2 regions of the Pseudarthrobacter sp. CCNWLW217 genome follow, and region 2 is predicted to be linked to the other one. Evidence: riboswitches for the same ligand, from Rfam matches in the RefSeq annotation. Region 2 holds a riboswitch; the other holds the start of a gene.
What was found. Region 2 has a riboswitch for cyclic di-AMP ahead of V9L18_RS15935 (hypothetical protein). Riboswitches for the same ligand answer to the same signal wherever they lie in the genome.
Positions count from the first base shown of each region.

Region 1: linked by a shared signal. The riboswitch ahead of V9L18_RS06365 (C40 family peptidase) and the one ahead of V9L18_RS15935 (hypothetical protein) in region 2 are both predicted to bind cyclic di-AMP.

Region 1 is NZ_JBBCBT010000004.1:47,175-61,678, forward strand. Features, by position in the region: gene V9L18_RS06325 (DNA repair helicase XPB) at 12-1,658, opposite strand; gene V9L18_RS06330 (helicase-associated domain-containing protein) at 1,672-4,218, opposite strand; gene V9L18_RS06335 (hypothetical protein) at 4,229-4,462, opposite strand; gene V9L18_RS06340 (cold-shock protein) at 4,656-5,039, shown strand; gene V9L18_RS06345 (DUF3027 domain-containing protein) at 5,048-5,689, shown strand; gene serC (phosphoserine transaminase) at 5,886-7,016, opposite strand; gene V9L18_RS06355 (metal-dependent transcriptional regulator) at 7,294-7,989, shown strand; cyclic di-AMP (ydaO/yuaA leader) riboswitch at 8,138-8,350, shown strand; gene V9L18_RS06360 (M23 family metallopeptidase) at 8,361-9,179, shown strand; cyclic di-AMP (ydaO/yuaA leader) riboswitch at 9,328-9,491, shown strand; gene V9L18_RS06365 (C40 family peptidase) at 9,562-10,221, shown strand; gene V9L18_RS06370 (NlpC/P60 family protein) at 10,354-11,103, shown strand; gene V9L18_RS06375 (HNH endonuclease) at 11,341-11,841, shown strand; gene mobA (molybdenum cofactor guanylyltransferase) at 11,887-12,498, shown strand; gene V9L18_RS06385 (DUF6457 domain-containing protein) at 12,541-12,834, shown strand; gene V9L18_RS06390 (molybdopterin molybdotransferase MoeA) at 12,831-14,222, shown strand; gene fdhD (formate dehydrogenase accessory sulfurtransferase FdhD) at 14,347-14,504, shown strand, end outside.
Region 2 is NZ_JBBCBT010000014.1:22,155-36,658, reverse strand. Features, by position in the region: gene V9L18_RS15985 (hypothetical protein) at 63-332, shown strand; gene V9L18_RS15980 (hypothetical protein) at 353-943, shown strand; gene V9L18_RS15975 (hypothetical protein) at 1,002-1,739, opposite strand; gene V9L18_RS15970 (FAD-dependent oxidoreductase) at 1,810-3,339, opposite strand; gene V9L18_RS15965 (DUF4383 domain-containing protein) at 3,484-3,951, opposite strand; gene V9L18_RS15960 (CPBP family intramembrane glutamic endopeptidase) at 4,147-4,965, shown strand; gene V9L18_RS15955 (hypothetical protein) at 5,008-5,907, opposite strand; gene V9L18_RS15950 (SPFH domain-containing protein) at 5,917-6,945, opposite strand; gene V9L18_RS15945 (NUDIX hydrolase) at 7,049-7,783, shown strand; gene V9L18_RS15940 (flotillin family protein) at 7,931-9,427, shown strand; gene V9L18_RS15935 (hypothetical protein) at 9,555-10,388, opposite strand; cyclic di-AMP (ydaO/yuaA leader) riboswitch at 10,799-10,958, opposite strand; gene V9L18_RS15930 (hypothetical protein) at 11,404-11,616, shown strand; gene V9L18_RS15925 (ribonuclease Z) at 11,666-12,559, shown strand; gene V9L18_RS15920 (dienelactone hydrolase family protein) at 12,642-13,619, shown strand; gene V9L18_RS15915 (protein adenylyltransferase SelO) at 13,967-14,504, shown strand, end outside.

The DNA of each region.
Region 1 (14,504 bases), on a different contig from region 2:
CCCCGTAAGACCTATCCGGCCTGCTCTACATCCTTGGCATCCATGATCCGGTAGGCGTAGCCCTGCTCGGCCAAAAACCGCTGGCGCTTGGCCGCGAAATCCTGGTCCAGGGTGTCCCTTGCAACCAGCGAGTAGAAGCGGGCTGCCCGCCCGTCTTTCTTGGGACGCAACAGGCGGCCCAGCCGCTGCGCTTCCTCCTGGCGGGATCCGAAGGAGCCGGAAACCTGGATGGCTACGGAAGCCTCGGGCAGGTCGATGGAAAAGTTGGCCACTTTGGACACCACCAGTGTCTGCACGTCACCGGCTCGGAACGCGTCGAAGAGCTTCTGCCGTTCCTTGACGGACGTATCGCCCTTGATGACCGGAGCGTTGAGGCGCTCGCCGATTTCGTCCAGCTGGTCGATGTACTGCCCGATCACCAGCAGCGGCTCGCCCACATGCTTGGCTACGAGCTGTTCCACGATCTGCGTCTTGGTCTCGGATGTGGAGCACAGCCGATACTTGTCGGCGTCCTCTGCCATCGCGTAGGCGACGCGCTCGTCGCGGGGAAGGTCCACCCGGACTTCGACACAGTCGGCCGGGGCGATGTACCCCTGCGATTCGATGTCCTTCCAGGGCGCGTCGTACCGCTTGGGCCCGATCAGGCTGAAGACTTCGCCTTCGCGCCCGTCCTCCCTGACGAGGGTGGCGGTGAGGCCCAGCCGGCGTCGTGCCTGCAGGTCTGCCGTCATGCGGAAGATCGGGGCGGGAAGCAGGTGCACTTCGTCGTAGATGATCAGGCCCCAGTCGTTGCCGTCCACGAGCTCCAAATGCGGATACAGTCCGCCGCGTTTGGTGGTGAGGACCTGGTACGTGGCGATGGTGACAGGCCGGACTTCCTTGACCGCCCCGGAGTACTCACCTATTTCGTCCTCGGTCAGCGAAGTGCGTTTGAGCAACTCGTCCTTCCACTGCCGGGCAGCCACCGTGTTGGTCACCAGGATGAGGGTGGTTGTGGAACTGACGGCCATGGCCGCTGCCCCCACCAGAGTCTTACCCGCACCGCACGGAAGGACCACCACCCCGCTGCCCCCGGCCCAAAAGTTTTCCGTGGCCAGCCGTTGGTAGGGGCGCAGCTTCCAGCCGTCCTCATTTAAAGCGATCAGGTGCGGCGTGCCGTCCACATAGCCGGCGAGGTCCTCCGCCGGCCAGCCGATTTTCAGCAGCAGCTGCTTGAGCTGGCCCCGCTGCGAGGAATGGACCACGATGGTTTCGCCGTCGATCCGTGGCCCCAACAAGGGCTGGATTTTCTTGGCCCGGATGACCTCTTCCAGCACGGGGTAGTCGTCAGTGCGCATGACCAGGCCGTGCTGCGGATCCTTTTCCAGCCTCAGCCGCCCGTACCGGGACATGGTCTCTTCGACGTCGATCAGCAGCGAATGCGGCACCGGGAAGCGTGAGTACTTCAGCAGCGTGTCCAGGACCTTTTCCGCGTCCAGCCCCGCGGCCCGCGCGTTCCACAGGCCCAGCGGCGTCAGCCGGTAACTGTGCATGTGTTCCGGGGCGCGCTCGAGCTCGGCGAACGGGGCAATGGCGTGGCGGGCTTCGGTGGCCAGTTCATGGTCCACCTCAAGCAGTATGGTCTTATCGCTCTGGACAATCAGCGGTCCGTCGTTCACGCGGTGGCGTCCTTTACTGGCGCAGTTCCCCTGCGGCCTCGATATCAATGATCCGGTGGATGGAAACCACCCGTTCGGTCTCCCGCGCCGGATCGAAGACCCTGACCCGTCCACCACTTACCGATAAGGGAACAACCGTCTCCAGGCTCGCATTCCCCCCACCGTCCACGACATTCATGCTCACAGTCTGCTTGAGCCGGATGGCCCGCTGCAGGGTCTCCAGCCCAAGCTGGGTTGCGGTTTCCCCGGACCCGGACTGGGGTGGGGACACGGACGACGGCGGGACGCCGGCCCCCGGTCCTCCCACCGCTTCCTGGCCATCGTGGATGCCGGAGGGTGAGGTTTTGTGATGGCGCAGGACAGACAGCTGGGCATCCATCTCCGCTTCGGCCGGCGCGGTCCGCGGGGCGGTGTATACCGGACGGGTGCTCCCCGGTGCCTGCGTGGTGCGGCGCAGCCGGACCACCGACGGTTCGGATTCCTCCACTGACGGCGAGAGCCCCATGCTGCGCAGGACCTGTGCCGTTTCGCGTGGGGGCGCCTTGGATATGAGCACTGTGGGCGCGATTCTCACGAGGCCAAGGCCGGAGGCCTTTGATTCGGAGGCCAGCTCCAGCACGGCGGTCTCGTCGTCGCTCTGGACAAAGCTCGCGGCCATCCCCACTCGCAGCCGTCCGTGGCGCGAGGCCGTGTCCTCTACCAGGTATTCCAGGGGTTGCGGCACAGCGGTGGCGGAGTGCTCCCTCAGGAAGCCCAGCAGGCTCGCCGCATCCTGCCCTGCCTCCAAGGCGCGGCGCACGGACGCAGCAGAAAACCGGTAGATCGTTGCCGGACCCTGCCCTTCGGCGTCGGCCATCAACAGCAGTTTTTCGCTGAGCTCGGGACTGAGGTACCCCGGGGCAACGGCCGTGAGATCGGCCTGGAGCAGCACGTGGTTCAGGGCAGCGGGAAGGTGCTCACCGAGGATCCCCAGCGCTTCATCGGGCTTGTCCTCGGCGATCGCGCTTCCCAGCTGGCTGAGCGCCCCTGAACCGGTCAGGCCAAGCATGTCGGCCTCCGCCAGCACGCCGCGGATCAGCGAACTGAAGCGCCGCGCCATCCGGGGCTGTTCCCATTCAGCCCGCTGCAGCACAGCCGCCGCGTCCAGGACGGGGGCGTGGGCGTCGGGAGCTGTGGCCTCATTGGTGAGTTGGTTCAGGATTTCCAGGATCCTTTTCCGGACAACGGGAGCATCAGGCCGTTGCGCTTCGGCCGAGAGCGCGTTGATGGTGGCGCCGGCTGCGCCGCGATGGGCAACTGCCGGTGCGTTCGGCTGCCCACTGACGGGCTGGCCCACCAGAGACGGGACGCGTTCACTTGCCAGCCACGCATTAACCAGCCACAGCCATTGCTCCTGCCGCGGCAGGAGCAGCCATTCCAGTTCCGGAGGCTGCACCCAGGCAGAGGAATCCACATCAAGGCGGATCAGGCCGGATAGGGCACAGAGCTCCACCAGCAAGCCCGCACGATGCTGCTCAATCCGCAGCGTTTCCGCGACCCGCCTCATCTCCCGTACCCCCACGCCGCCGGTGCGCAATGTTGCCAGTGGCTGTTCCCTGACTGCGTAAAGAAGCTCGCCCACCAGCCGAAGCGTTTCCGCAATGGCACCCAGCGCGGCGTTCCGGCGGAGTGCAGCTGTCGTGTGGCCAAGTTCAGGAACGGGCGGCGAAAGGGTGAAGTCGTTGATAATCGCACCGCCCCGGAGGGACACGCCCACGCTGTGCGGGAGTTCCACGTGGGCTGCGTCCAAGGGGACCAGCAGGCCGCGGGCCAGCAGCCAGTCAACGGGCCCGACGTCGGCGGTTTCGTTGGTCACGGATGCTTTCCGTTGCGCTTGGGGGACAGCACCCATGGCCCAGTTTCCGAATCGGGCCAGTAACGCCGTGGTACGTTCCGGTGCATCCGCCAGGATCTGCTGCAGCGACTCCGGCGACGACGTCCAGTGCTGCAGGGCAAGCGCTGCTTCCATAGGCGTGGTGGCTTCCTGGACGGGCACGCCGCTGCGGTGCAACTCGGCAACCAGCTGTACCACGCGCTGGGCGAACGCCGGCTGCAGGCGGACCAGTTCCGTGTAGCTGCGGCCCAGCCCGGCCGGGTAGATGCCCACGACATCCCGAAGGGACCCCACCGGGAGGTAGAAGCGCTGGCGGTGTCCGGTAGGGGTTGTTCCGTGCGGGGGATCCGCCCGGTGCACGAGCGCGAGGTCCTGAAGGGAGGCCAGGATCCGGTCAACGGCGGCCACCGAAGCACCGGGAATGAACTTCCGCAGCCCGGCGGCGCACGCGCTGTGGGCCGTGTCCGTATTTGTGCAGAGATGGAGGGTCTCCAGGACCTGCATCTGTGGTTTGTTCAGGCGTTCCAGTGCCCGCTGGACACTTACCCTGGCGCTGGCACGCGCCGCGAGGGCGGAAAAGTCCGGAACGGCAGGCGAGATAAGGTCCGGCCGCGCGGCGAACAGTGCCCGCAACGACTCGTCGCTGCGTGCCTCCAGCTCTTTGCTCAACGCGCGGATAAGGGACATCAGTCCAACGTTACCGTCCGCCGGACTTTCCTGCCCGGCGCCGTCCCGCCACACTGTCCAGGATCAGGAAGAGCATCAGCAGGAAGGCCAGCGGCAGGCCGTAGAGGGCCGTTGAGGTGACCCACACGGGGGCTGCCGAGCCGGCAAAGGCCAGCGCCATCACCGCGCCCACTGCCATCAGTGAGAGCAAGGCGACCGCTGCCGCACAGATCATCAGGGGACGCCGGTAACGCGAGGGTGTCATGGACGTAACGCTAACAGTCCTTCGGCAGGCGATGGTGTGAAGGAGGGAAAGCAGGATTCGGGCGTGCGGCAGGATAACCTTGAAGTAACAGACCAACTCGGCCCGGGCAGTCATACCCTGAACCCGCATATCAATGCGGATGCGGTGACTGCCGGTCGTGTCTCAAGACGTCAGAACGAAGAAGGTTGATTACGTGCCTACCGGCAAGGTCAAGTGGTATGACAAGGAAAAGGGTTTCGGATTCCTCGCGGGCGAGGACGGCCAGGAAGTGTTCCTGCCCAAATCATCGCTGCCTGAGGGCATTACTGAGCTGAAGGCTGGAACCCGGGTGGAGTTCGGCGTTGCCGACGGCCGCAAGGGTGCCCAGGCCCTGGGCCTGCGCGTCCTGGATAAGACGCCGTCCATCGCCAAAGCCAAGCGGCCCAGCGCCAAGGACCTGGCACCATTGGTGCAGGATCTCGTCAGCGTGCTGGACAACCTCTCCGGCACCCTGTCCGCCGGCAAGTACCCGGAAGGCAACAAGGGTAAGGCCATCGCCGCAGCCCTGCGTAAGGTTGCCGACGAGCTGGACGTTTAGGCCTGCTGATGAACCCGGAAGCTGAACAGCCGGACCCCGCGGCAGCGGATCAGGCAGGCGCCGCCATCGAACCGTCAGCGGGAGCCGCGGCGAAGGCCGCCCCGGCCGCCACCGAAACCAAGCGCCGTGCGGGTGTCCCCGTCTGGCGTATCGGAAAACCGGACGCCTTCCTCGCCGCCGCAGTTGACGTAGCCCGGACCGCCGTTGAAGGCATCACTGCGGCCTCGACAATAGGCGCCCACCTCGGTGCCAAGAGTGAGGGCGACCGCCTGGTGACGCACCTCTTTGAGTCGCGCCTGCCCGGATACCAGGGGTGGCAGTGGTTTGCCGTCCTGACGCGTAACTCGCGGTCCAAGGTGGTCACGGTCAGTGAACTTGGACTGTTGCCCTCAGAGGACTCCATCCTTGCCCCCGAGTGGGTGCCTTGGGCAGAACGCGTGCGCCCCGAGGACGCCCAGGACGCCGAAGCCCTGGAGGTGGTTGGGGCACCGGACATCGAGGAAGGTCCGGACACCAACGTGCCTGGCCCGGAAGCGCTGGATGGCGAAGGGACTGTCGCGGAGGAAGCTGATGCTGAAGACGCCGAAGAGCCTGACGTCGATGAGCGTGACGCCGAAGAGCCCGACGCTGACGAGCGTGACGCCGAATAATCGGCGAGCAGACACGCGACTCACACTAAACGCAGACGGCGCCGTCCGGGACCAAAGTCCGGACGGCGCCGTCGAGCGTTAAGAGCCCAATATTGCCCCAGGCATCCTGACGCCTCATACCCATCGATTGCTCCGTAGGCGCCCTTTAGGGGCCCCAAAAGGGCGTTGCTGGAGCAATCGATGAGTGGGTGGCGGACTACTTGCGCAGTTCGCCCACCACAAAGTCGATGCAGGCCAGCAGCGCAGAGACATCTGCCGGTTCGATTGCCACGAATGTGGCGATCCTGAGCTGGTTGCGGCCCAGCTTGCGGTAGGGCTCCGTGTCTACAATGCCGTTGGCACGCAGCACCTTGGCAACGGCAGTGGCGTCAATGGAGTCGTCAAAGTCGATCGTCGCGATAACGTTTGAGCGCTCCTCTGCCTTGGCCACGAAAGGCGTGGCAAACTCGGAAGCCTCAGCCCAGCTGTAAATCCGGCCGGCAGAGTCCGCTGTACGGGCCGACGCGAAGTCCAGGCCGCCGTTGCTGTTCAGCCACTGCACCTGGGCATCCAGGGTCACCAGGGTGGAGAGCGACGGCGTGTTGTAGGTCTGGTTCAGGCGGGAGTTCTCGATCGCCGTCTGGAGGTCCAGGAAGTCGGGGATCCAGCGGTCGCTGGCCTTGATCCTGGCGGCACGCTCCAGCGCTGCCGGGGAAAAGAGGCCCAGCCACAGGCCGCCGTCGGACGCGAAGTTCTTCTGCGGTGCGAAGTAGTACACGTCTGCCTCGGCAACATCAACGTCCAGGCCACCTGCGGCGGACGTGGCGTCCACCAGGACGAGCGCGCCCTCATCCACACCGGAGACGCGCTTCACGGGCGCCGAAACACCGGTGGAGGTCTCGTTCTGCGGCCAGGCGTAGACGTCAACGCCGGCCTCGGCCTGGGCAACCGGCCGCGTACCGGGCTCGGACTTGATGATCGAGGAGGCGTCCAGGAACGGTGCCTTGTTGGTGGCTGAGGCAAACTTGGAGCCGAATTCGCCGAAGGACAGGTGCTGGGCCTTCTTCTCAACGAGGCCAAAGCTGGCAATATCCCAGAATGCTGTGGAACCGCCCACGCCCAGTACTACCTCGTACCCGTCAGGGGCACGGAAGAACTGGCTCAGGCCTTCGCGGACCGAACCGACAAGGTTCTTGACCGGAGCCTGGCGGTGGGACGTGCCCAGAATGGTCGTGGACGCCGCCGAGAGTGCTTCAATCTGTTCCGGCCTGACTTTGGAAGGTCCTGCGCCGAACCGTCCGTCCTTTGGCAGGAGGTCGGCAGGAATAGTGATGCTGTTTTCGCTCACAAGGGCTCCAATTCGGCGTGGACGTGACACATGTCCGGGACGGTGGGGTGGCCGGCAGTCGTCAGTGACCGCAACGAGGACCTCCTATATTCTGCCTGAACCGCTGATTCGGCGGGAACCGGCTGCGTCATAGTCCAGCCTTTGAGACAGGCTGGAGGGGCCGTAGGAATTATCCGGACAAATTCAAAATAGGCTAAGCTTTTCAACGGACTACGTCGCTGTCGGTACGCGATACGGTGGGACAACGCAAGGTAATGCGCTCGAGGAGCTGAGCTGGATGACGGATCTGATCGATACTACGGAGATGTATCTTCGGACCATTTTGGAGCTTGAGGAAGAGAACATCGTTGCTCTTCGCGCCCGCATTGCCGAACGGCTGCGGCACTCCGGACCCACGGTGTCCCAAACGATTGGCCGGATGGAACGCGACGGCCTGGTGGTGGTCTCCGGAGACCGTCATCTGGAACTGACGGAAACCGGGCGTAAACGGGCCACCGAGGTCATGCGCAAGCACCGGCTCGCGGAGCGCCTCCTGGCGGATGTTATCGGCCTGGACTGGGCGTACGTCCATGACGAAGCGTGCCGCTGGGAGCACGTGATGAGTGAGCGCGTCGAGCGGCGCATCTACGAAATGCTGAACCACCCCACTGAATCGCCCTATGGCAATCCCATCCCTGGCCTGGCGGCATTGGGAGGCCAGGCGTCGTCGCCCTTCACGGACGGTGTGATTAATCTCCTGGAAGCCATGAAGGGCTATGGCCCCGGATCCACCGTGGTTGTCAGCAGGCTGGCAGAACCCATCCAGGTGGACCCTGAGCTGCTGACCCAGCTGGACGAGGGCGGGATCCGGCCGGGCGCCCCGATTTCGCTGGAGCGCGTGGGAGACTACATTTCGGTCCGGGTCCCCGGGATCGAAGGGGCACTGGAGCTTCCCCCCGAAGTGGCGGCGCACGTATTCGTATCCGTCCGCTGACCTCTGACGGAGCGCCCGGGTTACCCCAATGAATAGGCTTTAAGCAAAGATAACGGAATTGTTACTGTCCGGCTTAATCGCCTATAGTTAACGCCAAGCGTCGATACAAAAGCGTTACCTGATCTGGAGCCGAGCTCTGCCAGCAGATCAGTAGTACGAGTCACCAACTGGCAGAGGCGGGGGAACCACAACCGGCAGTCGCAAGGCTGCCTTGGGGTGAAGTCCGTCAGCAGCAAGCCTCTTCCAGCGAAGGATCCTCACGGGATATCTCTGCGCCGAAGCTTGCTTACGGCGGACCGGGTCTATGAACTCTCTGACCCGAATCCGACAGCTAACTTCGCAGGCTTTCCAGAGAGGAACCGTTCTTGACCATGCAGAATTCCAGGGGCCGCCGCCGCGCAGCGGGCCCCGTAGCAGCGCCCCGCGTTGCTGCAGCTGTGGCCGCGGACAGGCCCCGGGATCCACAGCGCGATGCGCGCCGCCGCCGGGGACCCTTCCGGCAAATCACTGACTTCGCAGCGGCCAGTGGGGTGGGCCAAAAGGCCGGCATCGCCCTCGCGGCCACCGGCCTGGTGCTCACAGTCACCGTCCCTGCCACCAGTCCCGTCCTGGCCACGCCGGACGCCGGTCAGCAGACATCGGCTGTTTCCGCAGCTCCGCAGCCTGAAATCTCCGCCGAAGCAGCCGCAAAAATCGACTTCAGCCGCTCATCCGTAGTCACCATGGGTGATCCGGACGGCAAGCTCAAGCAACTCTTGAGCGCCCAGTCAGCGGGGTCCATCACCCGGGCCGCCTCCGCCGGCAGCCTCGGTGCTCCGCTGGCGAGCCTGGTTACGGCCTCCCCATTCGGCTATCGCGTGAGTCCTATCACTGGCGGCTCCGGTGACTTCCACCGCGGCCAGGACTACGTGGCACAGTGCGGCACGTCTGTCCTGGCGGCCGCCAGCGGCACTGTGACCTTTGCGGGATGGCACCAGTTTGGCGGAGGTAACCGCGTGGTCGTGGACCACGGCAACGGCCTTGAAACGACGTACAACCACCTGTCTTCCTTCAACGTCAAGGTTGGCCAAACGGTCAGCCGAGGCGAGGTAGTGGCGCTCAGCGGCACCACCGGCGCCTCCACAGGCTGCCACCTCCATTTCGAGGTCCAGGTCAATGGCGAAGTCGTTGACCCCACCGGCTGGCTCTAGCCCAACTGATGGAAAACTCTCACATTTGCGTGACATGCCGTGACCTGAATGTGACATTCGCTCTGAACTGCTGTACCGTCTAACTTGCGTCAACTTTTCCGAAGTTGACGTTCTTGAGTGGATTGCCTAGCTCTGCCACCGCTCAAGGTCCGTTCGCATGACATCGTCTGGCAGGGGCGGGGGAACCAATTTTGGCCTTTGAAGTTCGAAGGCCTTGGGGTTAAGTCGCAAAGCTTCCTGTGGAAGCGGCGTGGCCGGGTGAACTCCCATCCGAATCCGACAGCTCACCTCGTAGGCATTGGGAGAGGCTACCTTCGTGTCTTCACGCCATAATTCTGCGCGTCACCGCGCACAAACGGTTCGCACCAACCCGTTGGGCCCCGTGTCCAAGGCTGTCAGTGCAAATGCCGGGACCGTCGGTCGCCAAGCTGCTGTCATCGCAGCTGCATCAGGTCTGATCCTGAGCATGGGGCTTCCGGCCAACGCAGCGGACACCACCGCTGGCGTTTCCGCCTCCACCGAGTCCGGCTCGCAGACGGCGCTTGCCGTCACCGCTGCCCCCACCGCCACCGTCTCCTTCGAACGCCCCGTGGTCAAGACCACGCCGGCCCCGAAGGTCGAAACGGTCCGTGCACAGTCCACTGACACGGAACGGGCAGCAGGCGCAAAGGCCCCCGCAGCCAGCAAGCTGACGGACGCGGTATCTTCCGCGGCCGCCTCCGGCCTGGCCGCAATCGCCTACACCGGAATCGGCCACCCCTACGTCTGGGGCGGCACTTCGCCCAACGGCTGGGACTGCTCCGGCTTCACCCAGTGGGTGTACGCCCAGGCAGGCATCAGCATTCCCCGTGTAAACGCGTGGACGGCAATGACCCCCACGTCAACACCGTCTCCCGGTGACCTTGTTATGCAGAATGGCGGCGCACACGTAGGCATCTACGTTGGCAACGGCATGATGATCAGCGCCCTGAACCCGTCACAGGGAACGCTGCTGCACTCCGTGGCCTCCACGGGCGGCGGATCCTTCTACACCCTGAAGTAGAAGAACCGCGCCCGCTAGAACACTTTTCGCTAAATCCCCGTTCGGGGTGTGCCGGCGTACCCCCAAGATGCCGGCGCACCCAAAGCCCTTGGCCTGCCTGTGCGGTCCTGAGGAAAACGAAAGAGAGAAATAATGACTACACGTGCAATTGCTGCACGGCACCGCGCGGAGGTCACCACGACCAACTCGCTGGCTGTCATTGCCAAGGCCCTCGGCGACAACGCCGGTGGCATGGGTCGCCAGGCCGCGGTTATCGCTGCTGCCTCCGGCCTGGTCCTGACCAGTGGTATCGCCGCCAACGCTGCAGACACCAACGTTCAGCGCGAATCGGCTTCCGCTTCCAACGTTGAGGTTGAGGTTGCCGCTCCGGCGGTCATTTCGGCCGCTTCCACCATTGCCATCTCCTACGAGAAGCCCGCGGTGACCACCACGCCGGCTCCCGTGGTTGAAGCGCCGGAACCTGAGCCTGAGGTTGAGGCTCCCGCACCCGCCGCTCAGGCTGTTTCCACCGTCAAGGTAGCGGCTGCAGCTCCGAAGGCACCTGTGGCCGCCAGCAGCAAGGGCCAGGCCATCCTGTCCGCAGCCTACGCCCAGCTGGGCGTCAACCAGGACTGCACCATGCTGGTCACCAACTCCCTGGCCGCTGTGGGCATCAACTTCCACGACTGGCCTGCAGGTTACCTGTCCCTGGGCCAGACCGTAAGTGCCGCCGAGGCCCAGCCCGGCGACCTGATCTACTACGCCGATGGCGGTGCGGGCGTTGCCCACGTGGCTGTCTACGCCGGCAACGGCCAGGCCGTACACGGTGGCTACAACGGCAACCAGACCGTTGTTTTCAGCGCCAACGTTGGCTCCGGCCCGGTTTTCATCCGCGTCAGCTAATTTCCGTAGCAACGCTTGGCAAGGACCCCCGCCCTACGGCGGGGGTCCTTGCGCTTTAACGGCGCAGCCGGGCCCAGACCCGGTAAGAGGCGATCGACACGGGCGCACCCCGAAACCATGGATTAGTTGATCCCGGGTTTCTTTGTTTACTCTTGTGGTGTCGATCCATAGCCCGGACATGCCGAGGGCAGCCGGCCCTCGCGCCCCTGACGGGTGCGGCCGTGAAGAGGTACGTGCATGCGCACTCTCGTTCTGAATGCTGGATATGAACCGCTGGCGGTAATCACCTTCCGCCGGGCGCTGGTCCTTGTGCTCACGGGGAAGGCAAGCGTTGTAGCCGAAGGCGAGGACCCTGTAGTGGGGCCACAGGAGATTCTGGGCCGCCCGTCCGTGATCCTCCTGAACCGCTACATCCGCCCCCGGTACAACCAGACCACCGCCGTGAGCCGCCGTGGCGTGCTGCGCCGGGACGGACACCGGTGCGCCTACTGCGGAAAAGCAGCCCACACCATTGACCACGTCCAGCCCAAGTCCCGCGGCGGTGCAGATTCCTGGGAAAACCTCGTGGCCGCCTGCCTACGCTGCAACAACGTCAAAGGCGACCACACGCCGGGGGAGATGGGGTGGAAGCTCCGGTTCACCCCGGAACCACCGCATGGGACCATCTGGCAAATCAAGGAGCTGGAGAAACCCACACCGGCGTGGGATCCCTTCCTGTTGCCTGAACGGGCTGCCTGACCCGGCTGAAAGCACGGACAACACCCGCCCCGCTAGGCTGGAGTGGTGGCTCCTGATACATACGAATTTGACGCGGTAATCCTTGCGGGCGGCCGTTCGTCCCGTCTGGGTGGCGTCCCCAAGCAGTCATTGATTTACGACGGCGACACCCTCCTGCAGCGGTCCCTCGCAGCAGCCGGGGGTGCCCGGAGGGCCGTGGTGGTCGGCCCGGACCCGGGACGCCTGCCCGAGGGGGTCCTCAGGTGTCGGGAAGAACCGCCGTTTGCCGGTCCGGCGTCGGCCATTGCAGCAGGCTTGGCCGCGCTCGATGGAACCGCCGGGCCGCGTCCTCCCTTCACGCTCTTGCTGGCCTGCGACATGCCCAGGGTGGGCCAGGCCATTGATGCCCTTCGGCGGTCGCTTGGTCCTGGCGACGGCGCCATGGCCATTTCGCCGGATGGCCACCGCCAACCCCTGGTGGGCTTTTACAGCACTCCCGCACTCCACCGTTCAGTACAGGACCTTGACTCCCGCGGGGCCTTAATGAACGGTTCAGTATCCGCTCTCCTTGCTAGGCTGGACGTGCAGCTTGTCACCGTCCCGGCGGGCTCTACGGATGACGTAGACACCTGGGATGATGCCGCCGCGCTTGGAGTGGCCGGCCGGGAACCACGATGAGGTACCGGACCTGCATGGCCGCAGTTGAATGGGAGGCATACAGTGAAGAGCCAGGATGAGACGCTGGAAGAATGGTGCAGGGCGCTCCTTCAGGCCTACGAACTCGAAGACGTCCAGATAGACGTCAATGCCATCCTCTCGCTCGCCGGAGTGGCTGCACATTCGGTAGTGCGGCCCGCAGCGCCCCTGACCACCTTTATCGCAGGCTTCGCCGCCGGCCTGGCCTCAGGCTCGGGGAAGGCGCCGGACACCGCGTCAATGTCCGCTGCCATGGACGTGGCACGGTCCCTGGCCGTGGACTACGATTCTGAATCCGCCGGGACTCCGCGCGAATGACGGCTGCCCCCGGCGACAACGACGACGCACCCAGGCAGGACACTCACGACGAAAAAACCAGGCATCTGGCCCACACCTGGGAAGAGGCCCGACAGGCTGCGTTCGATTGCGCCGTGCCGATACCCCCGGGACGCGTTCCGTTGCAGCAGGCCCTTGGCCGGACGCTTGCCGAGGACATCACAGCCCTCCAGGAGATGCCGCACTACGCCTCGTCCGCCATGGATGGCTGGGCGGTCAACGGCAGCGGCCCCTGGATCCTGGCCGAGGCCGGGCAGCGGCTGGCGCCGCACCAGGCCAGCCCCATCGTCACAGGTGGCCTGATCCCGGCCGGTGCCAAAGCCGTGCTCCGCAGTGAAAGCGCAGTGCTGGGCACTGACGACGACGGTCTCCCGGTCCTGATGGTTGGCGGCGGCGCCCGCCCCGGCGAACCGAAAAACGGCCAGCACATCAGGAAAGCCGGGGAGGAAGCGGCTGTGGGTGACGTGCTTGTCAAGGCAGGAGTTACCCTCAATCCCGCCCACCTTGCCGTGGCGGCCCTTTCCGGCCATGACGACCTCCTGGTGCAAGGCAAGCCGGTGGTCAAACTCCTGCTGACCGGCTCCGAAGTGGTGACCCATGGACTGCCGGCGCCCGGGCAGGTCCGTGACACATTTGGTCCCCAGCTGGCTGCAGTCGTGGAAATGCTGAGGGGCATTCCCGCCGGGCAGGAAAAGATCGGCGACTCCTACGAAGACTGGCTCACTGCCTTGGAAGACGTCGCCGAGCCCGGCGGTGAGGTTCCCGCCGTCGTGCCTGCCGACGTCGTCATCACCACCGGCGGTACCGGCAGATCGGGAACTGACCACCTGCGCCAGGCCGTCGCCGAACTGGGTGGACGGCTGGTCATCGACGGGATCGCCATGCGGCCCGGCCATCCCGCTGTCCTCGCGGAGCTGCCCGACGGACGGTTTGTCCTCGGGCTGCCCGGAAACCCCCTGGCCGCCATGATGGCATTGTCCACCGTAGGCGCGCCGTTGCTCGCGGCACTTGGCCACGGGTCCATGCCGGAAATACAGGAAGTCCCCTCCGGAACCACCATCGAGCCTGATCCCGGCCGTACCCGGCTGATCCCGTTCCGGCTGCTGTACGGCATGGCGTCGCCGGCCCAGCACACCGGCCCCGGCATGATGCGGGGGTTGGCGTCCGCCCACGGTGTGATGGTGGTGCCGCCCCACGGGGTGCAGCTCGGTGAAGCAGTCCCGGCATTCGCGCTGCCGTGGGGGCCGCCGCTCGCCACCGGAGAAAAACCCGGAACCAGGGCCAAGACCCCTGCACGGGCTGCCCGGAAGGCCGGCTCCAAGCCCGCGGCGCCGGCAGGCCCGGTGGACTGGAGCGCGCTGCTGGGCTGACCGTGGCGCCGCTGGCTTAGTGCCCTTGCCCTTGCAATGATGGAGTCATGAACAGGCACCCTGGCCATCGACGGCAGCAACGGGACATACTGCATGGCTTCCGCCGGCAGGACGGGGCACAGCTATGGGCCGTGTGACGCAGCGCCGCAAGGTCCACCGGTACGTGCTGGACGGGTCCCCCCAGGCCCTCGAGTTCCCCATACGGCACAGGGAAGACACCCTGGCCGTGGAGGAACCCTTGGAGATCCGGTTGGGCTCCCTGTCCTTCTCGGTCACGATGCG
Region 2 (14,504 bases):
GAACTGACCCGTCAGCTCCCAAATTGTCGACCTCCGAGGCTCGCGTGTCCTTGGAGAACACCATGGACCGGGCCAGCCTGTCGTGGCCGGTGGCCAATCAACCCGTGAGCCGCGAGAGCGCCGATTTGCTTCTTCAAGGCTTTGAAGAAGTGGCCGCGCGCACTGACGGGGATTTACGCACGACCCTCGACGCGTGGACAGACGGCTTCGACTTCTACGCCCCATATGTCGTGGCCAACGACCCGGAAGGGGCAGCGGCGGCCGCCAATGACGGCCAGGAGGAATCCCTCCTGTTGGCGAACACAAATTTGGCTACGTTCTGCCATTGGTAGCCGCGACAAAAGGGGGAAACATGCACAAGAAAGTTTTGGGACTGCTCACCTGGGCGATGGCCAGCCTCGTCCTGACCTCGGCGCAGGCCGCCTACGCCGCACCGAAGGACGGACAGGGCAATACGGCCGAACGTAAAGCTACGCCAGAAGAAGTCGCCGAGCTGCAGAAGCTGCAAAAGATCGCGGGCCAGCCAGCCATCTATAAGCAGTTAGCCGGTGAGACCACCGGCGAGATGATTACCACCCAAGCCTTTGACCCGTACGTCTGCACGCTTAATCCCTCAGTCGTGCACCCTAGGCAATCGTCCGGCTACGGCTCGGTCGGAGCCAAGCCCTATACCAAATGCCTGGTCGGAACGCCCAGTCAGATCAGCCACAGCAGCGTGCTGTACATCGTGGAATGGGGTGGTCTTTCCTGGGTCCCCATGGCGAGCAGAGGTCAAACGGGCTATAACACTCGTAGCCTGACGCTGACTTCTCTCGAGTGGTTCTGTAAGAACTGGAACACGTCGACGTTCGTGCAAACAACGAACGGAACCAGCGTGCAGGCGGGACGGACGTATTACTCATCAGTTTCGACGGTGAAGACCCCATTGAGCTGCGGCAAATAGCCTCCCACAAGCACACGATTGACGGTGCCGCGCCGAAGGGCGCGGTGCCCTCACCGTTTCAGCGGTGTTTCGGTATTGACGAGGACAAGTCGGTGAAGGGCGTGACATGAAGAGTTTCGAGCTCCGGGAGCGCTTCCACTTCAGACAGGACAGCGGAGGGCACTCCGAGAACGCTGGAGTCAAGGTCGATACTCGTGCCAAGGCACCAGCTTCCGTCTGCCGGCCACAGGTAGTTGGGCGTGAGACCGTTTCCCTGAGCCCATCCGAATGCCGGCGTCAGCATCCACCTGGCGTCGGCCAGCTCGCGGCTTTCAAGGCTGTAGAGCACGTACTGCTCGCCCTGGATGGAGACGGTGTCCCCTTGGCGGATGGCCCTTGCTGATTCACTGTCCTCTACGACTGGCTCCCACCCTGTCCAGAACGCTGCCAGGACGGGTCCGTCAGTCGTCTTGCTGAGGACGCGGGCCAAGGCTCGGAATCCTGCGCCATCGAGGCGGCCTTCCTCAGGCGGGTACACGGTGCCAAGCCCCGGCACTGATGCCGGCTCCCCATATGCTCCGGAGAGCTCGGCCCATCTGATTCCAGGTGAGAGCCTGCGCCCCAGTGCAGTCGCGACAGCCTCCCAGCTTGCCTCGGGGGAGAAATTGTAGCCAGGAGCAGCTGTCCCGGCGGGGTGAGCTTTGTGGAGAATGCGCAGATATGACTCAAAGACGGCGGGTACGATGCCCTCGACTTTGGCCGAGCGGTCAATCCGGTTCAGCCAGTCAGCTGGACGCTGCGCTTTTTCGAGTTTCATCGAGCACCTGTTCGCATGGTCGTCTCTCGTTGTTGAGTCCAACGTACCGGGGGAAAGACCTCGAAGGCGATCAGGGCATTGGTGCGGGAGGGAGGTTCTTGGCAGCGGGCCCATGAATGACGGCCCCGTCGGTAGTGAAACGGGAGCCGTGGCAGGGGCAGTCCCAGGTGGCCTCGGCGGCGTTGAAGCCGACGGTGCAGCCCAGGTGGGTGCACGTGGCGGAGACTGCGTGGATCTCCCCGTCGGCGTCCCTGTACACGGCGGTGCTCTGACCGTTGACTTTGATGACAGCCCCGTCGCCCGGCAGCAGGTCCGCCTGGCTGGACCTGCCACCCAGTTTGCCAGCCAGTACGGCCGCCACGGTCCTGACATTCTCCTTCACGAACCGTCTGGCGCTGGAAACCGGCGTGATCCGGTTGCTGTTGAACACCGGGGCCCATGGGTTCTTCCGGCCGCTGAGGGTGTCAGCGAGAATGAGCGCGGCAGCGGTCCCGTTGGACAGGCCCCATTTGCGCAGCCCGGTGATCACATACACGTGTTTGGCAGTGGGGGACATCAGTCCCACATACGGCAGCCCGTCGAGCGGCATGCCGTCCTGTGTTGACCAGCGGTAGGCGATCTTGTCCACGCCAAGGCGGTCGTGGGCGAATGCTGAGAGCCTGCGGTAGCGTGCGGCTGTGTCGCCGGGCTCGGACACGCTGTGGCCCTCGCCGCCCGTCAGCACGTAGCTAGCCCCGTTGACGCTGGCGGTCAGAATGGAGCGCATCGGTTCGTCGACGCTAATGAAGGTGGCGTCCAGCGGTGGCGTGTCCAAGCGCCCGGCCACGATGTAGGAGCGGTGCGGATGGGACCGCAGGTAGAACAGGCCCTGGCCGCCCCACGGCACATTCGTGGCGACGATGATGTCGCGGGCCCGGATGCTGCCGTTGTCGGTATCGACTCGGGCAGGTGAGCCGTCATGGACGTCCTGCGCGCGGGTTTCCTCGAAGACGAAGCTGCCCTCGCCATTTACCGCGCGGGCCAGACCCTGGAGGTACTTCACGGCATGGACTTGTGCCTGGCCGTCGAACCGGACGGCGCCCTTGACGGGGAACGGCAGGGGCACCTCGACGGTGAAGGTGGCTGGGAGGTCGAGCAGGGCGGCAAGGTTGGCTTCGGCGCGCACGAGGTCGAGCGCGTCGTCAGTTTCGGCGTAGGTGTAATTGGCGACCCTGCGGAAGTCGCAGTCGATCGCTTCGGAGGCCACAACCTGGGCGACGTGTTCAATCGCTGCCTGGTTGGCCTGCCCATAGATTCGGGCAGTGCCAGTGCCATGGCTGCGTGCAAGTTCCGTATAGGCGAGGCGGTGGAGGGAAGTGACCTTGCCGGTGGTATTGCCGGTGACGCCCGTTCCAATGCGGGCGGTATCGATGACCGCTACGCTCCGGCCAGCCCGTTTGAGCGCCAGCGCTGCGGTGAGCCCTGCGATGCCCGCCCCGACTACTGCGACGTCGACGTCGAGATCTCCGCTCAGGACGGGAAAATCGGTGGTTCCGGCGGTCGCGACCCAGAGAGAGGCAGGTTCACCTTCGGGCCGATCACTGTCCGCTGCATCCTTCACTGCCTCACCTCAGGATCCTGCTCTACTACCCGGCTGTGGTTTGCGCTGCGTCAGCCGCCGCCGCAGAGGGACAGCCGGCGGCCGGCCCGGGATTTTACCCGGGGGACGGCCGCCGTCGTCGGTTTTCCACGAACCGTGGAGGAGTTACATAACGCTTTCCTTCTTCTCCATGGCATCCCGGCCCAGCCAGAGGCCCAGGCCCACCATGCCAACACCCAGGACCAGATGCAGCCAGTTGTCCGCTGTGTTGAATGGCACGAAGTTTGCGGCCGCGTTCATGTCAATGACAAGGCCGTAGATCCACAGCAGCAGGTACACAACGCCGCCGCCAAGCAAGAACCAGCGGGCCATCCGGTTTGTCCTGGCCATGGCAATGCCGGCCACGCCAAACAGCAGATGCACGATGTTGTGCAGGATGGACACTTGGAAGACGCCAAGCAGCATGGCCCCGGACTCATGTCCAGCAAAGGTCATGGCGCTGTAATTGGTGGTGACTCCCGGGATGAACCCGAGGACGCCTACCAGCAGGAAAACGGCACCAACAATCATGGCGGTGTTGTGAAGCGTCAACCCCATCATGTGGTGGTGGGCGGGGTGTGAAGCGGTAGTCATTTTGGTCTCCCATTCACGCAAACTGCCGGCTCTTCAGGTGGAGAACCGGACCGCGGCAAGGAGTCGCAGGAATCCTGCCGACGCCCACATCGTACTCCTGAAAACCGCGCCTGGGCAGGGGAAACAGTGCCGTGGGGGCCGACGGGAACATACTGCCTGCCGCTCCATCTTTTCCAGAAGTGACATGCTTGAGAGGTGACAACGCTTTCGACGCAACCGCCCCGGACCGCGCTCACCTGGAAGCTATTGCCAGCGGTCCTGCTCTCGGCATCCGGAGTGCTGCTTTTTGGCGTCGAGAATGACCTTTTTGGTTACGGGCTGCTGGCCACGAGCCTGGTGACCGCGGCACTGATCGACCGCGAGTTCGTGCGGCACCTGGTGCTGGTTGCCGGGGGAATGGTTATCATCAGCCTGGTTCCCTTGAACGCTGACCTGAGCATCACACACATGACCCTCATGGGTGGTGCCCTTGCGCTGGCCGTGCTCCTACCGTGGCTCGTGTCGCGATTCGCCTACCGCGAGAACATCATCACCTTTCCCGTGAACACGGGCCGCCGCTGGCCGTTGAGCGCGAAACTATACCTGATTGCTGTTGTGGCCCTTGGGTACTTTATTCTTCCGGTGTACCTGATCAGCACAGGGGTCTACCAAAACTGGCCGGACGCGTCCGACCCCACCATCTTCTGGCGGCTCTTCCTCGGTGTGAACGCTGTTGGCATTTGGGACGAGCTGTTCTTCATCTGCACCACGTTCACCCTGTTGCGGCGGCACTTCCCGGACTGGCTCGCCAACATCCTTCAGGCCGTGGTTTTTTCGTCTTTCCTTTGGGAGATCGGCTACATGGCCTGGGGTCCGCTGCTGACGTTCCCGTTCGCGCTGTTGCAGGGATACACGTTCAAGCTGACGAAATCGTTCACCTATGTGGTGTCGGTGCATTTGCTCTTCGACTTCGTTCTCTTCCTCGCGCTGGTGCATGCCCACAACCGCGACTGGCTGCCGATCTTCCTCTACTGAGCCGGTTCCGCAGACATCGCCCGTATTAAGGGGGCTGGATGCCTACATCACGAGCCGCAGCGGCCGTTCGCCCAGCTGTACCGTGATTTCCTGGCCCCAGGATGCCGTGAGGCGGTCCTCTTCCATGCCATCGCCGAACACGACGAGCTGGTCGGATGCAACGGTTATGTGCAGTATTTCGCCCGACTCCAAAACACCCTCGGTCAACGAGATTCCGGTGATGGGGGAGGGCCACGCTTCGCGGACGAACCAGGCCAGGCGGGTATCTGTTGGTGCGGGCAGGGGGCGTCCTCCGCGTTCGAGGGCGATTGATGCGCACCATCCTGTGGCTCCCGTGCCGGTAGAGACGATCAGGCCGGACGAGGAATGGCGCTCGGACCGTCCATCCGGCGCGGTCAGCCGGTACCGTGCCGACTGGTGTGAGGCATGCCCAATGAAGATCTCATTGAGTCCCGAGAGTTCCTGGCCGTCGTCGAGCCGCGCGGTCACGGTAGTGAGCTCATGGCAGCCCAGCCGCCCCGCAGGCCAGGCCGCTGCAGCTTCCTTGAGCAGCCTTGCCGCATCCCTGGGCGTGTGACGGACCAGGATGCCCGGGTTCACTCCGGGCTCCGGGTCTATCCCGATCACGGGCTGGCCGTTGAGGTATTTTGCCGCGTTGGCCACGAGCCCGTCCTGCCCCACCACGGCGATGACATCCTCAGGTGTGAGCAGGAAACGGCTAAGGTCCGCGCGTTCCACTTCGGCATGACGCCACTCGGCGGGAACAGCGGTCCGGAGCGACGCCAGGGCTGCGGTGAGCCGGTCATGGCGCTCCTGCACGTCCTGGATACTGCGGCCCCTGGTGCGGAGGAAGAATTCGGCCTGGCCCCGCGTGGCGTGCCGGTCCAGCAACTCCTGCAGCTCAGTCCGCCGGTGGACGATGACGAGGCGGGGGTTTGCCATGGCGTGGCCCTACTTGGTGAGTGCGGTTGGCGTCGTGGGGGTGGCGGGCTCCCTGAACAGGCCTGCGAGTGCTCCGCTGAGCAGGTCCGGCGTGATGGTCAGGTTGCCGATATTCGGCAAAGACCCGGCTGCATCGCGGAGCGCCAAGGCCAGCAACGTCGCCTGCTCCATGCCCCGGTAGACCTCCATGGTGGCGGCTTCCCTGGCTGCGGCGGCCTCACCGACCAGGCGGATCTGATTTGCTTCGGCAGCGGCACCGATGTCCTTCCGTTCGGCGGATCCCCGGGCCTCAATCAATCCGGCGGCGGCCTTTTCCTCGGCCTGGCGCCGTGCGTTGGCGCCTTCCTGGGCAACCAGGTGTTCGCGCCGGGTGGCCAGTTCGATCTGGCTCGCCATTTCGTTCTCGGAGATGGTCCGTTCACGCTCGACGGCGACGGCCCTGCGTTCGTACACGGCCCGGTCGGCTTCAGACTGCAGTTTTTCGCGGACGGGCGTCTGCAGTGCCCGTTCGACGTCGGATTCCGGCCGGACCGCCAGGACCTGGACCCCGAGGATCTCAATACCGGTGGACAGCAGCCGCGCGTCGGTCCTCAGCGCTTCGGTGAGGACAGCGCGGAGTTGGCTGACACCGCGCTCGAGGGCTTCGGCGAGCGTGGTGGTGGCGATCTGGTCGATTGCGTGGCTCTGGCACAACTGGCCGATGATTGTGGCCACCTGCTCGCGACCGGTGGCCGGGGCTGCACCGGCATGCTGGAGACCGAAGTCGAGCCGGTTGGATACTGAGACGGGATCGATAAAACGGTAGGTCACATTGGCCTGGACGCTCACGTCCTGGTGGTCCCGGGTGATGGCATGGAACAGGGTGGGCAGCTCCTGGTCGTCCACGGGGACCTCGCTGAGCACCGAATTCGCTGGCCGGAACCAGAATGCCTGGCCCACCCCTTGATGCTTGACTTGGCCTTTCTGCAGGTGGACGACGTAGCCGGTGGGGCTGCCAAGGAAGTGGCTGATCCAGGGGTAACGCTTGATGCTGGCCATGGGGTTCTCCTTATGATTTATTGTCGTCACTTCGACGATAACTAACCTTACGACTCGCTGGAACTTATTGTCAAGATGACGATAATTACCTAGGATGGGCTTCATGACCGAAACCCCTGCTGCGCCGGCGCGCTTTCCGGTGACTGTCGACGTCGTCGCCCTCACCGTGCGCGACGGTCAGCTGAACGTCCTCCTGATCACCCGCCTCATTGATCCCTTCCGCGGCAAACTCGCCCTCCCGGGCGGTTTCGTGCTGGCCGGCGAGGAACTGCTGGACGCGGCCGGCCGGGAACTTGCGGAGGAGACCGGCGTCGGTCAGCTCCCGGGCCATTTGGAGCAACTGGGCAGTTACGGCCCCAAGGGGCGCGATCCGCGGGGGGATGTACTCACTGTGGCCCACCTGCTGCTCGCGCCCGACTTTCCTGTTCTCGCGGCAGGGAGCGATGCTGAACACGCGGCCTGGTACCCCGTGGGCCAGCTCCTGGATGGCGGATTGCAGCTCGCCTTCGATCACGAGCGGATCCTCGCTGACGCCTTGGAGCGGGCCAAGTCAAAGCTCGAATACTCGCCCTTGGGGGCGGCTTTTTGCGGCGAAGAGTTCACCATTGCCCAGCTCCGGGCAGTGTATGAGGCCGTCTGGGGCACCCGGCTCGACCCCCGGAATTTCCACCGCAAGGCCACAGGCACCCCCGATTTCCTGGAAGATACCGGGCGGACGACGGCGGGGGACGCCGGCCGGCCAGCGGCCCTGTTCCGCCTGGCTCCGGCAGCCCGGCCGGCAGTAGGGCAGCCGGTGCGGGCTGTACTCAACCCCCCGATCATGCGGCCGCGGGACTGAAGCCCTGCCGGGTAGGGTTTGATGCATGACGCCTGTCGCCAATTGGGGCCCACACAAAGTTGTGGCAGCGGTTGAGTCCGCACTTGGACTCCGGGGCTCCATGATCTGCGATGACCAGGGCGATCTGACACATCATAGGGGGAAACAATGACAGTACTTTTGATTGGCGGGGGCGCACTGGCCCTTCTGCTCATCGCAGGATTTATCTTCTACACCTCGAGCATCCGGTTTGCCAAGCCGAATGAGGCCATGCTCATCACCGGCAAGAGTGATCCGAATACGACGGACGAGACCTCGGATGACCAGTCCCGTGTCATCATCAACAATCGGGCGTTCGTCAACCCCATCACTGAACGCGTCAGCCACATCTCGCTGTCCTCGCGCCAGGTTGAAGTCACCATCGAAGCCATCTCCAACAATGGCATACAGCTCAAGCTGACCGGCGTTGCACAGGTAAAGGTCGGGGGCGACAAGATTTCTGTCCGCAAGGCAGCCCAGCGGTTCCTTGACCAGCAGGACGCGATTGACCACTACACCCAGGAAACCCTCTCCGGCTCGCTTCGTTCTATCGTGGGTACCTTGAGCGTCGACGCGATCATCAAAGACCGTGCCCAGTTTGCTGCATCCGTTAAGGAAGAAGCCGAGCACTCCATGACCAACCAGGGTCTGGTCATCGATACGTTCCAGATCAAATCGGTTGACGATGCGGGCGGATACCTTAAGAACCTTGGCCGGCCGGAGGCCGCCCTGGTGGCACGCAACGCCAGTATTGCCGAAGCGAACTCCCAGCGCGAGGCGGCGGAAGCGAAGGCCCTGGCAGACCAGAAGACGGCTGAAGCTGAGCAGAAGCTGGCTCTCCGGCGCGCCGAATTGAAGCAGGAAACGGATGCCCGCCAGGCGGAGGCTGACGCCGCCGGCCCCCTTGCCCAGGCCGACCAGCAGCAGGCGATTATCCTGAAGAACCAACAGGTTGTGGCGCGCCAGGCCGAACTTCGCGAGAAGGAACTCGACATCGAGGTCCGCAAGCCTGCCGACGCCGCCAAGTACAAGGTTGAAACTGAAGCAGCGGCTGACCTTGCCCGACGTACCCGCATCTCGGAAGCCACGAAGGTTGAAGCTGCCGCTGAACTCGAAACCCGCAAGCTCAAGGCTGCCGGCAACGAGGTCGAAGCAAAGGCCCTGGCAGCAGCCAACACTGCCAAAGGCAATGCCGAAACCGAGATCAACAAGATCCGTGGCCTTGCCGAGGCTGAAGTAACGAAGTCCAAGGGTATAGCCGAGGCCGATGTCATTGGCCTGCGTGGTACGGCTGAGGCAGGGGCCATCGAAGCCCAGGCCAAGGCATACAGCGAGTTCAACGAGGCAGCCATCCTGAACAAACTTCTGGAGGTTCTGCCTTCCATCGCCCGGGAAATCGCTGCGCCGATGAGCGCCATCAGCAATATGACGGTCATCTCCAACGACGGCGCAGGCCAGGTGAGCAAAAATGTTTCCTCGGGTGTCCAGCAGACGGCACAGATGCTCAAGGACACCACCGGGTTCGACGTCATCGAAATGCTTAAGAACTTTGGCAATTCGACCCCCGCCGCGTCCACGCGAGGCACCGGCAACGGCGCAGTCAAGGAACAGGCCGGACCACAGTGATCACTCCCGGACCGGGGGACGGGTCCGCCGGATAACCCGGCCGGAACCAACAGAACGCCGCGGAACCCCTTGCGGGTCCGCGGCGTTCTGGTGTCTTCGTGGCTACGTCTTCTAAGGGGCCCCTGACTCAGTACCAGTTGTTTGTGGCGCCGAACTCGAGGGCTTTTGCGGGGGAGCCGTGGCGCTCCTTGATGTAGCTCAATCCTCTATCCACCTGGCTGGGACGCCATTTTACTGACGTGTCCCACAACTGGTTCAGGGCATTCATTTGTTCCGCGCCCCATCCATACGATGCCAGGCGGGCGGTGGCATACGAGCGTGTGTCGACTGCTTCTTCTGAGGCGTCTCCTGTAGCTGTAGCAGTGGGCGGGAGCGACGAGGCTGTTGGTGTGGGTGAGGTTGCCGGAGCCGGCGCCGTTGAGGGCGCCGCCGGTGCGGGGCCAGCCGACGACGTCGGCGCGGCGGGTGTGGCCGATGACATGACCGGTGGCTCGAGGATCACCGTGGGCCCGGGGGATGGCGGAACCGTGGCCTGCGATGCCGCGAGCATCCCGTCCAGCGTGGGCGCGTCCACTGGCATCGGGAGGTCGGCCACGGCTGGCAAGGCAGAGGCGCCGGGATCCTCACCTGGCTGGGAATCATCAGTGCCCGGGGTGGCCTCTGCCGGTGCGGCGCCCGGCGTGCCCGGGGGAGTGGAGGCGGCTGGCTGTGGTGCCGCACGTCCGCTGCTGTACGTGGGCAGCGTCCCCTTCGTCGTATGGGGCGCATCAGCTGCGTCGGGGGCATCTTGGACGGAGGACTCATTGCCGAAAAAGGGCAGCTCGGTAGCCTGGCTGGCCGTTCCGACCGCAAGCACTACGGCAAGGGCGCTGGAAACGACGGCCATCCGATGACCCATGACGCGAAGCGAAGCGGCCCTCCTGAGGACGGCTTGGGCCTCGGAAGTGAAAGCGGATGCCATCTGTGGGCTATGTGCTGTCGCCGGCCTGCTCCTTGGGGCCGCAACGGGTGTGGCCTCTGCGGGCTTTCCAACTGGTTCGCGTCGCTCCCGGGACCGTCGCGTTGTCTCCGGCACGGCCTCGCTTTTTGGAGCTGACGTCGTGGGTGCTACAGCTGCAATTACTTCGGTTGCAGGTGACGCAGCGTCCGCCTTGGGTGACGATTCCGGGGCAGTCGGGACCTCGAAGGCCGGGCCCCTGACTCTTCTTCGGCGCAGTGGGGCAGATGCCGGTCCTGCCGGAGTCGGCGCGGGATGCGGCATTTCTGCGCCGGAACCGGTTGGGGTGGGTGGAGTGGTGATGACCGGCGCAGTTTCTGCGCGGTGTCGCCCGGCCCGAAAAGGGCGCGACTGATCCAGCGAACGGGACATGGTATTTGCCTCTCAACGCCTGCGAAGTTAGCTGTCGGGTTCGGAAGAGGTCAACCGGCCGGCACGTTCAGGCGTGACGGCTTCACCCCAAGGACCGCTGCGAAACGGCCCGAAGACTGTGGGTCCCCGTCTCTGCCTTACTGTGTTGGGAGCCCGGGATGTGGCAGAGCTCGGCGTCACCCCGGACGCGGCCCGATCCAGATGGGCCACCCGAAAACCGTACATGAACCACCCCCTAAAAGTCACGTTTAGGTAACAGGAATGTCCGGAGTGGTGAGTCTCCTTGCTTGCCGAGCCCATTCTTCCGCGCGGGAGGATCGAAGAGTAGGCTGGATAAACCGTTAGGCAGTATGCGGCCGCCATTGCAGACTGGGTGTGAGTCCACCCCAGCATCCTGGAGGGATTCCCCGTGGCCGCAGCCAGCGCCAGTCTCCCCATTGCAGGCATCGCACGGCTGTGCCCGATTTCGTGTTGGACGATTCCTTATTGGATCGAGCCTCCACGCAAGCGCGTCATCACTGGCCCCTGACAGTCTCCCTTGGATTATGACAAGCGCTCAAGCCACTGCCCTGACGTTTAAATCCGTAAAAAGTGAAGAGGAGTTGAGATGGACGCCGAGGCCGTTCTCGGGTTGATCGGTGGCTATCTGGCCACTATGGCTGGGGTGTTCCTCCTGTACGCGCCCGTCCTTATCCTTGTTGTCTGCCTGTTGATGACAGCAGGCATGCTGCAACTGTTGGCATGGCCTTTTGTCGCCCTCTTCCGGAAGTTGCGCCGGAAACCTGAACCCCCCTCGGACGGGTCCTGGCTGCTGCACTAAGTACCGTCCCAGCGCTCATCGCCAAACCAGGCTTGGTTACGCTATCCCCATGCGTGACCTCGTCATTCTCGGCACAGCCTCCCAAGTCCCCACGCGGACGCGGAACCATAACGGCTACCTGTTGCGGTGGGACGGCGAGGGCCTGCTCTTTGACCCTGGCGAGGGAACCCAGCGCCAGATGCTCCACGCCGGGGTAGCGGCCAGCCAAATCACACGCATCTGCCTGACCCATGTGCACGGCGACCACTGCTTCGGACTGCCCGGCGTGCTGTCGCGGATGGCCTTGGACGGCGTTGCCCATCCGGTCCACCTGCACTTTCCGGCTTCGGGGGAGGACCTCGTCCGTGCCCTGGTTGCGGTTAGTTCTCCCGGGATTGATTTGCGGCTGTATCCGCACGGCGCCGCGGGAACCGTGGCGCCCGGCCTGGAGGTCCAGCCGCTAAAGCACCGCATCGAAACGTACGGTTACCGGCTCACCGAACCAGATGGCCACACTTTCCTTCCGGATAGGCTGGCCGCGGCAGGAATCAGGGGAGCCGACGTCGGGCGCCTGGAGCGTGAGAGAAGCCTGGGAAACGTCCGTCTTGAGGACGTGACGGTGGCCCGCCCCGGCCAGAAATTCGCCTTTGTGATGGACACCGCCCCTTGCGCGGGCGCGGAGAAACTGGCTGAAGGTGCGGATCTGCTCGTGGCGGAGTCAACATTCAGCAACGACGACGCCGGGCTCGCCAGGGAGTACCGGCACCTCACCGCCGGGCAGGCAGGGGAGTTGGCGGCCAGCGCCGCCGTCGGCACGCTGATCCTGACGCACTTCTCCTCGCGGTATGGCGATGACGTCACGCTCCTCGCCCGGCAGGCCCGGGACCGTGCCGGCGGGGCTGCCGTCATTGCCGCCCATGACCTGGACCGGATCGCCTTCCCTAAACGCCGGCAACCGCACTAAACAACAACCCCCGCAACGTCCGGCGCCCCTTGCCCGTCGCCTGACATCGGAGGAGGATGTTTGGGCATCCCAGGAGGCTCCCATGATCCAGCTTGGCAAGTTTGAGAAGTATCTGATCGAGGAATTCTTCGACGATTACCGTGCCGGGGACATGACCCACCGCACGTTTACCCGCCGCGTCGCTTTCATCACCGGAAGCATGGCAGCGACCTCGGCCGCAATGTTGCTCGTGGGCTGCACCCCCGAAGAAGTCCCGCGGAGCACCGACCCCATGCCCACCCCCTCTCCAACGTCCTCGGCGGCAGGCAAGGGCACCGCGGCCGCCGGTGCCGTCCCCGGAGCCAAGAGCCCGCTCTCCGTTCCCGAGGGAACAACAGGGCTGACGACGTCGACAATCACCTTCCCTTCCAGCGGCACCGACATCAGGGGCTACCTTGCCCGGCCCGACGGGGGAGCGGCCGGTCCTGCAGTGCTGGTCTGCCACGAGAACCGCGGACTCACCCCGCACATCCAGGACGTTGCCCGGCGGTTCGCCAAAGCCGGCTACAGTGCGCTGGCCCTGGACCTGCTCAGCAGGGAGGGCGGGACTGCGGGGATGGATGCCGACGCGGTACCTGGTGCGCTGACGGGCGCCGGCGCCAAACGCCACGTGGCCGATTTCGCCGCGGCCTTTGACTACCTGGCGTCACAGGACTTCGTGGACCCGGCGAGGATCGCCATGAACGGTTACTGCTTCGGTGGCGGAATCACGTGGCAGGCGTCGACGGAGCTCAGCGGGCTCGCAGCCACGGCCGCTTTCTACGGCCCGGCACCGGACCTCAACAAAGTCCCAGCCATCAAGGCAGCGGTCTTCGGCGTCTATGCCGAGCGGGACCAGCGGATCACGGGGGCCATGCCGGCACTGAAGGACGCGTTGGCGGCCAACAACATCACACACCAGTTGACCGTTTACCCGGGCGTGGACCACGCCTTCCACAACGACACCGGTGAACGGTACAACGAGGCCCAGGCAACGGCGGCCTGGAACGACACGTTGGCGTGGTTCAAGCAGCACGTCTGACGCGCGGCGTCACCCGATGGGATGGCCGTGGTGGCACGTGGTTTGCCCGTCCGGTATCTCATGTCCCTGGATGCAGGTCACAGTGGGCGGCTGGGGAAGGTCATGGGCGAGGAAGAAGAGACTGCTCCGCCCGTGTTCAAAACCTGCATCCTCCCTCTTCAGCCAGGGCCGGTGGCTGTGTTTGGCTGAATCGGGCGGTTTCTGTTCCTCGTGCTGATGATGCCCGAACGGATTCTTGACCATGGGTACCGCGACCTTCCCATTACCCTGACTGCCTGGGCAGCGATGAACCGGTACGAAAGATTTTACGCCGCCGGTCCCGCCGCAGGCGCGGGTAGTCTTGAAAGATGAGCACCACAACGCCAACAACGCTCACCTTCGATGGCCGCTTCGCCCGGGAGTTCGAGGAGCTTGCTGTACCTTGGCAGGCCGAGGAAGCTCCGTCCCCGCAACTCCTCGTGCTGAACGAGCCGCTGGCCAGCGAACTTGGCCTGGATCCGGCGTTGCTGCGGACCCCGGAGGGGACGCTAATGCTCATCGGCAACCGGGTCCCGGAAGGTGCCACGCCTGTGGCCCAGGCATACGCCGGGCATCAGTTCGGAGGCTATTCGCCACTCTTGGGAGACGGGCGCGCCCTCCTGCTGGGGGAGGTCACGGATATTCACGGGCGCCTCCGCGATGTGCACCTCAAGGGCTCGGGCCGTACCCCGTTCGCCCGTGCCGGTGACGGCCTCGCCGTCGTCGGTCCGATGCTGCGCGAATACCTCGTCAGTGAAGCCATGTATGCCATGGGCATTCCCACCACACGGTCGCTTGCCGTCGTGGCCACGGGACGGCCAGTCCGCCGCGAAACCATGCTTCCCGGGGCTGTGCTGACCCGCGTTG